Regions from separate parts of the Pseudomonas sp. HN11 genome, predicted to be linked through region 3. Evidence: predicted binding sites of a transcription regulator. Region 3 holds the regulator's gene; each other region holds the start of a gene.
The links. The regulator FliA, encoded in region 3, starts transcription of late flagellar genes. The targets are predictions, from matches to a motif close to CTAAAGTTTNNNNNNNNNNNGCCGNTAA.

Region 1: LVW35_RS18370 (methyl-accepting chemotaxis protein) is a predicted target of FliA. The motif match lies at 2,600-2,627, and genes of this name have one in related genera.
Region 2: LVW35_RS28975 (methyl-accepting chemotaxis protein) is a predicted target of FliA. The motif match lies at 2,318-2,345, and genes of this name have one in related genera.

Annotation. Positions count from the first base shown of each region.
Region 1 is NZ_CP089985.1:4,066,208-4,070,450, forward strand. Features, by position in the region: gene LVW35_RS18360 (PAS domain-containing sensor histidine kinase) at 71-1,471, shown strand; gene LVW35_RS18365 (response regulator transcription factor) at 1,484-2,101, shown strand; gene LVW35_RS18370 (methyl-accepting chemotaxis protein) at 2,689-4,243, shown strand, end outside.
Region 2 is NZ_CP089985.1:3,013,048-3,017,290, reverse strand. Features, by position in the region: partial or broken gene LVW35_RS13640 (TonB-dependent siderophore receptor) at 123-2,277, shown strand; gene LVW35_RS28975 (methyl-accepting chemotaxis protein) at 2,444-3,937, shown strand; gene LVW35_RS13630 (TIGR02466 family protein) at 3,949-4,243, opposite strand, start outside.
Region 3 is NZ_CP089985.1:4,479,102-4,483,344, reverse strand. Features, by position in the region: gene flhF (flagellar biosynthesis protein FlhF) at 1-1,124, shown strand, start outside; gene fleN (flagellar synthesis regulator FleN) at 1,231-2,064, shown strand; gene fliA (RNA polymerase sigma factor FliA) at 2,061-2,801, shown strand; gene LVW35_RS20350 (chemotaxis response regulator CheY) at 2,970-3,344, shown strand; gene LVW35_RS20345 (protein phosphatase CheZ) at 3,363-4,151, shown strand; gene LVW35_RS20340 (chemotaxis protein CheA) at 4,163-4,243, shown strand, end outside.

The sequences.
Region 1 (4,243 bases), 410 kb from region 3:
CTGGGATCGGCGCTCAGCAACGAGAAAATCTATTCGCCACCAATTTTTTCTCTTGTATGGAAAAACAGAATTGACTGACCGCTCGACCGACTTCAAAGACCTCTTTCTCGTTTGCGCCGTGATGGTAGCCATCTTCATCACCGACGCTGTGACATCCCTGGATATCGCCGTAGCTGTCCTATATATCCTTGTCATCATGATCGCCATGAGAAATTTTTCTGCTTATGGAATCAAAGTTTTGTCACTCACATGCGCCTGCCTTACCTTGATCGCTTTTTTTATTTCGCATAATAATTTTCTCTGCACGGCGTTTGCACGATGCTTGGTTAGCTTAATTGCTATCGCGATTGCGGGGGGGCTAGCCATAAAGACCAATAAATTTAGCGACGAACTACAAGCGCACTTAAAGTTACTCGCACAAACACACGATGCAATCATTATATGCGCACTCGATGGTTCAATTAGCAGCTGGAACCTTGGAGCGCAGGCACTCTACGGTTGGAACGAAGATGAGGTTAAAGAACGCAATTGCTGGGACTTACTCAATACTCGCTCATCCCTGCCCTTACAAGCCATAAAAGACGAGCTCTTAATTAACGGTTGCTGGGAAGGCGAGTTGACGGAAATAACACGCATGGGCAAGGAGGTTATCATCTTGAGTCGCTGGTCATTGTACAAAGATCATTGCGATCGTCCCCAAGCGATTCTTGCCAGCAATAATGACATAACTGACGTCCGCCGAGCTGAAGAAGAACTACATCGCTCCCAGACCGAATTAGCGCACGTGAGCCGTTTGACCATGCTCGGCGAACTGGGTACTTCTATCGCTCATGAGGTTAACCAGCCATTGGCAACAATAATCACGAATGCAGACGCTGCGTTAAGGTGGCTAAGGCAAACCAAGCCAGATCTCAATGAAGTTCAAGTTTCAATAGAGCAAGTATCTAGCAATGCCAGAAGAGCCAGTGAAGTGATCCACCGCATTCGCGCTTGGACGCGTAAAAGCGTACCCAAATACGATTTATTAGATATTGAAGTCGTATTGACTGAGTCCCTGATGCTACTTAACCGTGAAATCTATCGTCACCGAATCAACGTCAATAGAGTCTTGGAAGGGCTACCCTTATATGTCTTAGGAGATTCGGTCCAACTCCAACAGGTCATAATAAATTTGATCATGAATAGCATACAGTCGATTGAATCCGGTAATAGCAATGTACGTGAAATTCATGTGCGAACTCGACAATTAGATAAAAATATAGTTGTGGAAATCGAAGACAGTGGAACGGGAATAGATGAAGAAGATCAATCCGTTCTCTTTGATGCTTTTTTTACAACAAAAGAAAACGGCATGGGCATAGGTTTGTGCATCTGCCGTTCGATTATTGAAGCTCATAATGGAAAAATATGGGCTGAAGGTAAAGAAGGGCAAGGAGCTAAATTGTGCTTTATTTTGCCTACACTGAAATAGGAACCATACAACATGACTGACTCATGCGTATTTATTGTAGATGATGATCAAGCATTTTGCGACGCTTTGAGCAGCCTTCTACGTTCTGTGGGTTTGAAAACAAAGTGCTTTTCTTCGCCACGAGAATTTATGTTAATTTCTCGCCCGAATATTTCGAGCTGTTTAATTCTGGATGTACGATTAAAGGGAATGAGCGGCCTCGATTTTCAAGCTCACTTAAATGAACTCAAAGATTGCATTCCGGTGATCATTATAACGGCCCATGGTGACATTGCTATGAGTGTGAGGGCAATGAGGGCAGGCGCCCTTAATTTTCTGACTAAACCATTCCGTGATCAGGATATTTTAGACGCTGTGATGGAGGCGCTTGAACAAGATCGTCGGCGCCGTACACGCGAACAATGCACCACCAATTTATGTGAGCGTTTTAAGACGTTGACCTCAAGAGAACAACAAGTTATGTCTATGGCCACTGCCGGCTTGATGAATAAACACATAGCCGGAAATCTCGAACTCAGTGAGTTCACCGTAAAAATACACCGCCGATCTGTAATGAAAAAAATGCAAGCAAAGTCTTTTGCCGAATTAGTTCGGATGGCACAAAACTTATCCCTAAGCTGCAAAAGTTAAATATTTTGTTGCTCGATGTACGCTAAAGAATAATGAAATGCGCCCCCTGCCCTGCCAAGCTATATAATATATTTTTTAAATCAGGTGCAAAATTGATCACTGTTAAATTTAAAAACGACAACCGCCCTCAATATAATTGAACACATTAAAAATAAGAGGGCATACAATCTGAAATCACCTCCAATTAAACGCAACTTCCGTACAAATAGGCTCTACTCTATGATATTCACCAATAGCGATTGATTAAAAGACGAATTATTTTTATAAATTTTCGCATCATGGCGAAAAATTTAATTATTGGCAATATTTCGGCCATCTCTTTTAAATAATCATTAATTAAAGACCAAAAAATTACAAACCACAACGTTAAAGCCAATCAACTTCACCATTCTACTTCTTAACTTACCTATAATGCTAAAGATCTAATTATTAGCACCATGGTGCTAGTCGGTCACCTTAACGTAGTGCTGACCATTAGGTCACGCTCACTTATCGTCACTCCAGAATCGATTTGATTGGCCGTTAGCCACTCTGTCGATTTAACCGTAGATGGTAGGGTCAATAGTCGCCCCAAATGGAGATTTAACGTGTTATTGAGAAAGCTCACCATAGGAAAGCGTGCCGCCGTTGGGTTCGGCGCTATTACGTTAATTTTATTATTGACCGGGCTATTTTGCCTTTCGCGCATGGCCGAGTTGAACAAGATGACAAAGCATATCAATGATCATTGGCTATCTGGCATGACGATCCTGCAAAAGTTCAGTAGTCAGGTCGGGGTCTTACGAATTGAAAGCGTTCGAATCCGCTCCAATGATGCTGCTCAGTTACGATCAAAGAGTGAGGAACTGATCGCTCAATCCAGGGCCAATTTAGTGAGTGAATTAGAACGGTATAAATTACGAAATTCTGGAGCAGAAAATCTCGCGTTGGTGGAGTATCTGGAAAAAGATTTAACAACTTATCTTCGCTTCTTGGATCAACTGCTATTGTCGCTCAAAACTGGTCCACTCAGTCCCGAAGAATCCTTAACGCTTGGCACGGGGCTCGCGGACTCCGGAAGATCAATGGGCGAGCATTTAACAGAGTTGCTGAAGCTAAATCAGGCAGGTGTAACGAGAGCTACCGAAGAGACTCAAGAGCTTTACGGGCGAGCAGTTACAATAGTTTTTATCGTCTTGGGAATAGCCTCGCTACTCACAATTGCGTTGGCATGGATGCTGACGAATAGCATTGTCTTACCAATCAATCAAGCGCTGGACGCCGCAAAATCCATCGCGGCTGGAAGACTTAACATACGCTTAGAGCCACGCGGCAATGACGAACCAGCTATGCTCTTATTTGCAATGCGCGACATGCAGCAATACTTACTCATGACCATAGGCCTCATTGGCACTTCAGCTGATCAATTAGCCACCGCTTCTGAACAAATGAGTGTGATCATGGGGGAAAGCAATCGCGGGTTGCAACAACAGAGCAGCGAAATTGAACAAGCAGCTACCGCTGTTACCCAAATGAGTGCGGCTGTGGATGAGGTTGCTAGCAATGCTGTATCTACTTCGGAGCTTTCTCAAGAGTCAGACAAAGAAATGCAGGACGGGCATAAACAAATTTTAGAAATTGTTGAGTATATTCAAACACTGAACCATGAGGTCTCTAATGCCTCCGCTCAAGCTAATGAATTGGCAGACCAGGCGCGCGGCATCACTAGGGTTTTGGAAGTCATTCGTAGTATTGCTGAACAAACCAATTTGTTGGCACTCAATGCAGCGATCGAGGCCGCGAGGGCCGGCGAAGCAGGCCGTGGCTTTGCGGTGGTTGCCGACGAGGTTCGTTCACTCTCGCTACGTACACGAGACTCCACTCAAGAAATACAATCAATCATTCTCAACATTCAGGGCAGCACCATGGAGACTGTGGAATCTCTCCAACTCAGCGCATCCCACGCAAATCAGACACTAAAGCGTGCGTTAACGGTGAATACCGCTCTCGAGCGAATTTCCAGTGCAGTTTCATTAATCAAAGATCGTAATCTTATGATTGCAAGTGCATCAGAGCAGCAAGCGACTGTAGCCCGGGAGCTGGACCACAGTCTTATCAAGATTAGGGATTTATCAAGCCATTCCGCAACAAGTGCGGATCAGA
Region 2 (4,243 bases), 1.5 Mb from region 3:
AATTTCGTTAACTAATTCTCCCTGAAGACTTTTTCGCTCGAACACAATCTGCCACACTGATGCGAATAATTATCAACATCTTTATTATTCGCCAGGGACGGTATTCGGGGAGAGTCAGTTCCATGTCTATGCAACAACACGGCGCCAAAGGTTTTTTACCCAGTCTGATGGCGTTGGCTGTCTGTCTCGCAAGTTCACCTGCGGTCTTTGCCGACGATGGCCAGGCACCGACCACCACCCTTGAACTGGGCGCCACGCAAATCTTCGGGGAAGAGCAACTGGGCGAAACCACCGAAGGCACGCAGTCCTACACAACCGGCGCGATGAAAACCGCGACCAAGCTGCCATTGACCATGCGTGAAACACCGCAGGCCGTGACTGTCATTACGCGTCAGCGCATGGATGACCAAGCGATGACCAGCATCAATGATGTGGTCAAGGCCACGCCCGGGTTGTTCCTTAACTTCTCCAGCGGCCCAGGGCGACAGTCCTACACGTCGCGCGGTTTCGACATCGACAACCGACGGCATCCCCAGCGGCTATAACGGCGTATCCGTGGGCGCGCAGCCGAACCTGGCGATGTTCGATCGCGTCGAAGTCGTGCGCGGAGCCACCGGGTTGGTGACCGGTGCGGGCAACCCTTCGGCGGCCATCAATCTGGTACGCAAACGCCCACTGGACGAGCAGAAAGTCACCCTCACCGGCGCTGCCGGCAGTTGGGATGACTACCGTGGCGAACTCGACGCCTCCAGCCCCCTCAACGACAGCGGCACCTGGCGCGGCCGGGTTGTCACGTCTTATCGCGACGCCAACAGTTTTATCGACAACGCCGAGGAATATCACGGCCTGTTCTACGCCGTCACCGAAGCCGACCTGAGCGAAGACACCACCCTGACCCTCGGTTTCTCCAACCAGAAAGACAAGACCAATTATTTCTGGGGCTCGTCGATGGTGGGTCTGGATGGTCACCATCTGGACCTGCCGCGCTCCTACAACCCTGGGACCGACTGGGAGAATAAGGACCAGGAGATCAACACCGTATTCGCCGAGCTGCGTCAGCAACTGGCCAACGACTGGAAGCTGCAAGTCAACGCCAACTACGCCGAGCAGAACGCATTGTTCTCAGGTTCCTACCAGTCACGCTGGACCGCCAACACACTGGCGCGTACGGTCTACCAGGCGGCCTACGACGAGAACCAGGCAGGTGTCGACGCCTTTGCCAGCGGTCCCTTTCAGGCATTCGGGCGTACCCACGAACTGGTGGTGGGCGCCAGCCGGCGCATCTATGACATGACCACCCACAACTACAGCCCGTACAACCTGAATTGGCCACTCACGGCGGGCAAACCCGACTTCGTCCACACCACCAATGACCGTGACGTCACCACCCAGGATGGGGTCTACGTCACCACGCGTCTGAACCTGGCCGACCCGTTGAAGCTGATCCTCGGCGGACGCCTGGACTGGTATGACTACGATGCCCGCGGCAGTGACACCGGTGACTACAAGGTCACCCGCAACCTCACGCGCTACGCGGGCCTGATCTATGACCTGGACGACCACCACTCGGTCTATATCAGCTACAGCGACATCTTCACGCCACAGAGCGAAAAAGACACCTCCGGCACACCGCTCAAGCCAATTGTAGGCAAGAACTATGAGGTGGGGATCAAGGGTGAATACCTGGGTGGCGCGCTGAATGCGAGCGTGGCGCTGTTCCGCGTCGATCAGGAAAACCGTGCAGTGGGTATAACGGTGCCAAACTGCCCACAAGCATCTTGCTCGCAAGCCTCGGGCGAGATCCGCAGCCAGGGTATCGACTTCGAATTGCAAGGCGCCCTGACCGAGCAATGGCAGGTCGCAGGTGGCTACACCTACGCCCGTACGCACACCATCAAGGATGAGGCCAACCCACAGAAGGTCAACAAGCAGTTCGACACCGACACCCCGGAACACCTATTCAAACTGACCACCCACTACCACTTCCAGGGCGCGCTGGAAAAACTCCGCGTGGGCGGCAACGTCTCCTGGCAGAGCCGCATGTACAACGACTTCAAAGTCGCAGACGGCAGCACCTACCGGCTCAAGCAAGGCGCCTACGCCGTCACCGACCTGATGGCTGGTTACCAGGTCAACCAGCACCTTGATCTGCAACTCAATGCAAACAACATCTTTGACCGTCGCTACTACCAGTCCATCTCCAACTCCGTGAGCTATGGCGGTGATTCGTACGGCGCCCCACGCAACATGATGCTGACCGCCAAATACAGCTTCTGATCGCGATCCGATCAACGGCTACCCGCCCGGGTAGCCGCCCCTCAAGTCCCGCCCCCTGATGCCGATAACCGTTTGGCATTACTGAATCCAATAAAAAACCAAGAATCCTGATTCGCTCCACCCTGCCCTCACTTTGATTCGGCCAGACCACATGGAGTAAGTGTGAATGCCCACCCGCGCGCGTTTTTTTGAGCACTATCGTAAAGCCGACCGCATCATGCTGGCGTTAGTCTGGCTGATGTTCCTGTTTTCCCTGGGCCTGGCGTTCTGGCATGGCACCTTGATGCAAGCCATCATTATTGGTGGCGGTACCAGCGTGGTGCTCACCGCGCTGTACCGTGCGATAGGCGGCACCCGTGTCATGCGTTGCGTCCTCGGCGCCGGCCTGATGGTCATGGCGGCGCTGCATATCAACCAGGCCCACGGCGTCATCGAAGCGCACTTTGGGATCTTCGCGCTATTGGCGGTGCTGACGTTTTATCGCGACTGGCTGCCGATCCTGGTCGCAGCGGTGACCATCGCCGTGCATCACGTGGTGTTCCATGCCCTGCAACATCAAGGTTTCCCGGTGTTTGTGATGGAGCACCACGGCGGATGGACCATGGTGTTCGTCCACGCCTTCTACGTAGTGATGGAAACCGTCGCCCTGCTTTACCTCGCCGTACACAGCCAGGCCGAAGCGGTCGAAAGTCAGGAAATGCTAGAGAAAATGCTCGCGGTCACCTCCCAATTCAGCGCGCAAACCGCACAAGGTGAAGGCAAGGCGCATGTATCGTTGGCCAAGCGTTTCGATCACTTCCTGCAACAGATCACCCACCTGATCGACGGCGTCGCCCGCGACTCCCACGGCCTTGGCCAACTCGGACAGGAGTTGGCCAGCGCGAGCGGCACCCTGGAAAAAGGCGCTCGGCACCAATTGGCGGAGATCACTCAGATGACCGGGTCGATGCAGCGCATGGAACACGCGATGGGCCACATCGCCGTGCACGTCGAGCAAGCGGTGGATCACGCCGGCAAAGCCAGCCAACAGATCCTGCGCGGCCAGGAAAGCGTCGGCCGCGCCCAGCAGGAAATCACCCAGCTGGCCTCACGCCTCAACGGCACCCATGAAACCGTGCAAGGCCTGGCCGTGCAAACGGAGCAGATCGGTACCGTGCTCGACGTGATCAGCAGCATCGCCAACCAGACCAACCTGCTTGCCCTCAACGCCGCCATCGAAGCCGCTCGCGCCGGCGAGCAAGGCCGCGGCTTCGCCGTGGTCGCGGACGAAGTACGCAACCTGGCGCAGCGCACGGCGGCGTCCACCCAGGAAATCAAGACCATCATCGAAAGCCTGCAACAAGGCAGTCGCCAGGCCGTGGAAGCCATGCACGACAGCCGCCAAGGCGTGGAGCGCTGCGTGGAAGACAGCCAGGTGGCCGTCGACATGCTGCGCGCAGTGGGCAACGATATCGCCCACATCGACGACCTGAACGGGCAGATCGTGACCACCACCCGCGAGCAGACCGCGGCGAACCTGGAGATCGTTGGGCGCTTGCAGTCGGTACAGAGCATTGCGCAAAGCACCGCCGACGATGTGCAAACCCTGGCGCGCAGCAGCGAGCGGCTGCCGCCGATTGCGGTGCGGTTGGATGCCTTGGGACGCAGGTTTCATCCGTAGCGCCCCTGCACTCACGTGCCGAAGTTAAACGCGATGGAGATCCGTGGCCGCGTGCCGTCATAACGTCGCACTGAATGCATCAGCCAGGCGGGGAACATGACAAATGTTCCACTGCTGGCAGCGCAGGTACTGCTGAACCCAGCCGTCAGGCAATCTTCAACGCGCATGCGCAGGGCTGGGTTGTATGTCGATGCAACCATACCGCGCGGGTCGATGAACTCCAGATCGCCACCGGCGGCTGCATCGTCCTTGTCCCCGCCTGCGTCGACCCAATACACCCCCGACCAAAAGGCGCCGGGATGCCCG
Region 3 (4,243 bases):
GCAAGACCGCTTCGCGCATCGTATCGGCCCAGGCTGAACTGAGCATGCGTGGCGACAGCGATGCCACCACCAATCGCCAATTGTTTGCCGGCCTGCCGCTGACCGCTGCGGAGCCGCTGGTGGAACCGACGTTCAAAGAACCGCCGCGTCCTGCTGCGCCAGCCCCGGCGCCTGCGGTTGACCAGCGTGTGTTCGATTCGATGCGCTTTGAACTCAACGGCCTGCGTGAACTGCTGGAAGTGCAGTTGGGCTCGCTGGCGTGGAACCAGTTGCAAGGCAGCAAGCCGCAACAGGCCAACCTGTGGCGTCGCCTGCAGCGCATCGGCCTGTCCGGCCCGTTGTCCCGCGACCTGCTGGCCCTGACCACCGAAATCGAAGAGCCTCGCCAGGCCTGGCGCATGTTGCTGGCCCACTTGGCGCGGATGATCGTCACGCCGGAAATCGAACCCCTGGAAGAGGGCGGTGTGATCGCCATGGTCGGCCCTGCCGGCATGGGTAAAACCACCACCCTGGCCAAGCTGGCCGCGCGCTACGTGCTCAAGTACGGCGCTTCGAGTATCGCGCTGGTGAGCATGGACAGCTACCGTATCGGTGCCCAGGAACAGCTCAAGACCCTGGGCCGGATCCTCAATGTGTCGGTGACCCATGTCGACCCGGGCCAGTCCCTGGCCAACGCCCTCGACCCGCTGCTGCGCAAACGCGTGGTATTGATCGATACTGCCGGCCTGCAAGCCAGCGATCCGGCGTTGCGCATGCAGCTGGAAAGCCTCGCCGGGCGTGGCATCAAGTCGAAAAATTACCTGGTGCTTGCAACCACCAGCCAGAAACAGGTTCTTACCGCTGCGTATCACAGCTACAAACGCTGCGGCCTGGCCGGTTGCATCCTCACCAAGCTCGATGAAACCGCGAGCCTGGGCGAGGTGCTGAGCCTGGCCATCAGTCATGAATTGCCGGTCGCCTACCTGACCGACGGGCCGCGGATCCCGGATGATCTGCATCTGCCGCGCCGTCATCAGTTGGTCAGCCGTGCAGTCAGCGTGCAAATGCAAGACGAGCCTAGCGAGGAAGCGATGGCCGATATGTTCGCCGACCTGTACCACAACCCGGCGAAGCGGGTAGGTTGAGGGCGGCATGAACACCGTGAAATGTATCTACATCGATGGTCTGCAAGCGATTCACGCGGCCAAGCCATGTAGCCTGCGTCTAAGCAAGACAAGGTAAAGAAATAAAATGGGCAGCATGCATCCCGTACAGGTGATCGCGGTGACCGGCGGCAAAGGTGGCGTCGGGAAAACTAACGTGTCAGTGAATTTGTCCCTGGCCCTGGCAGAGCTTGGCCGTCGCGTCATGCTGCTGGATGCTGACCTGGGGCTGGCGAACGTCGACGTTCTGCTGGGGCTGACGCCCAAACATACACTTGCCGATGTGATCGAAGGCCGCTGTGAGCTGCGCGATGTGCTGCTGCAGGGCCCCGGTGGCATCCGCATCGTGCCGGCCGCCTCCGGCACCCAGAGCATGGTGCACCTGAGCCCGGCGCAGCATGCCGGCCTGATCCAGGCCTTCAGTGATATCGGCGACAACCTCGACGTGCTGGTGATCGACACCGCCGCCGGGATTGGCGAGTCCGTGGTCAGCTTCGTGCGCGCCGCGCAGGAAGTGTTGCTGGTGGTCTGCGATGAACCCACCTCGATCACCGACGCCTACGCCCTGATCAAACTGCTTAACCGTGATTACGGCATGAACCGCTTCCGCGTCCTGGCCAACATGGCCCAGAGCCCGCAGGAAGGGCGCAACCTGTTCGCCAAGTTGACCAAGGTCACGGATCGCTTCCTCGATGTCGCCTTACAATACGTCGGCGCAGTTCCCTACGACGAGTGTGTGCGCAAGGCTGTGCAAAAGCAGCGTGCAGTCTACGAAGCGTTCCCTCGTTCCAAATGCGCACTGGCGTTCAAGGCTATTGCCCAGAAGGTCGATACCTGGCCGTTGCCCGCCAACCCGCGGGGGCATCTGGAGTTTTTCGTCGAGCGATTGGTGCATCAGACGAGCGCAGGACCCGTGCTATGACAGCGACTGGCTACAACGCGTACAAGAAGTCTGCCCGTGACAGTCAGGGCGAGTTGATCGAGCGCTACGCGCCCTTGGTCAAGCGCATTGCCTATCACCTGCTGGCACGTCTGCCCGCCAGCGTCCAGGTCGAAGACTTGATCCAGGCGGGTATGATCGGCCTGCTCGAAGTGTCGACCAAATACGACGCGAGCAAGGGTGCGAGTTTCGAGACGTATGCGGGTATCCGCATACGTGGCGCAATGCTCGATGAGGTGCGTAAAGGTGACTGGGCGCCGCGCTCGGTGCATCGCAATACGCGCATGGTCAGTGACGCAATTCGCGCAATTGAAGCAAAAACCGGTCGCGACGCTAAAGATCACGAAGTTGCGGCCGAACTCCAATTGAGTCTCGACGATTACTACGGGATTTTGAACGATACCTTGGGCAGTCGCCTGTTCAGTTTCGACGACCTGCTGCAGGACGGCGAACACGAAGGGCTGCACGAGGACGGCGCGAGCGCTCATATGGAGCCATCGCGTGACCTGGAAGATGAGCGTTTCCAGGGGGCGTTGGCGGACGCGATTGCCAATTTGCCGGAGCGTGAGCGACTGGTGTTGGCGCTGTACTACGACGAAGAGCTGAACCTCAAGGAAATCGGTGAGGTCCTGGGGGTCAGCGAGTCGCGGGTCAGCCAGTTGCACAGCCAGTGCGCAGCCCGCTTGCGGGGGCGTTTGGGAGAGTGGCGAGCGCGCTGACAGGCAGTGTGGGGACACTGCAGACGAAACCGCGAGGGCAACCAGCCTTCGCGGGTTAGGCCCGTGGTGCCCCTGGCAGTCCTTTTTGTGTAATGCCTGTTGATTGAAATGGCGCGTCCAGGTGCTGGGCGCGTTTAAGACTGCTTGGAGGTCGAATTGGACAAGAACATGAAAATCCTCATCGTTGATGACTTCTCAACGATGCGGCGGATCATAAAAAACCTGTTGCGTGACCTTGGGTTCACTAACACGGTCGAGGCGGATGACGGCATTACGGCGATTCCGATCCTCAACAGCGGGAGCATCGACTTTCTGGTAACAGACTGGAACATGCCGGGCATGACCGGTATCGACTTGCTGCGCCACGTGCGCGCCGACGAAAAACTGCGCAGCCTGCCTGTGCTGATGGTAACCGCCGAAGCCAAGCGTGAGCAGATCATCGAAGCCGCCCAAGCGGGGGTCAACGGTTACGTGGTCAAACCATTCACTGCATTGGCCTTGAAAGAGAAGATCGAAAAAATCTTCGAACGCATCCACGGCTAATGCCATCGCGGGGGAGCTATGGAGCATAAAGAAACGTCACAGGGAGACTTTGAGTCGACCCTGAAAAAGCATGCTCACCAGTTGGTCGACAGCCTTGAAAAAGGCCAGTTCGGCGACGCGGTGCAGTTGATCCATGAGCTCAACCAGACCCGTGACCGCGGCCTGTATCAGGAAGTGGGCAAGCTCACACGCGAGCTGCACAGTGCGATCGTCAATTTCCAGATTGACCCACATATGCCCCAGGCCGAAGAAATTTCGCAAATCACCGACGCCACCGAACGCCTGTCCTATGTGGTCAGGCTGACTGAGGCGGCGGCCAACCGCACCATGGACCTGGTGGAAAACGCCACGCCCCTGGTCAACGGTATGGCCAACGAAGCCCAGGCCCTGAGCAACGACTGGGGGCGTTTCATGCGCCGCGAAGTGGGCGCTGAAGAGTTTCGTGAATTGGCGCGTCGGGTCGAAGGGTTCTTGTCACGCAGCGAGCAGGAAAACCGTACGGTTTCCAGCAACCTCAACGACATTCTGCTCGCCCAGGATTACCAGGACCTCACCGGCCAGGTGATCAAGCGTGTGACCCAGTTGGTCACCGAAGTGGAAAGCAACTTGCTCAAATTGGTGCTTATGGCAGGCCAGGTAGACCGTTTTGCCGGTATCGAACATGACCGCGAAGCGATCCTCTCGGAAAAAGATCCACAAAAACATCTCGCCAAGGGTGAAGGTCCGCAGATTCATGCCGATAAACGTGAAGACGTTGTATCGGGTCAAGATGATGTCGATGACCTGTTATCCAGTTTAGGCTTCTAAGGAGCACCCACATGAGCTTCGGCGCCGATGAAGAAATCCTTCAGGATTTCCTTGTAGAGGCCGGCGAAATTTTAGAGCAGTTGTCCGAGCAA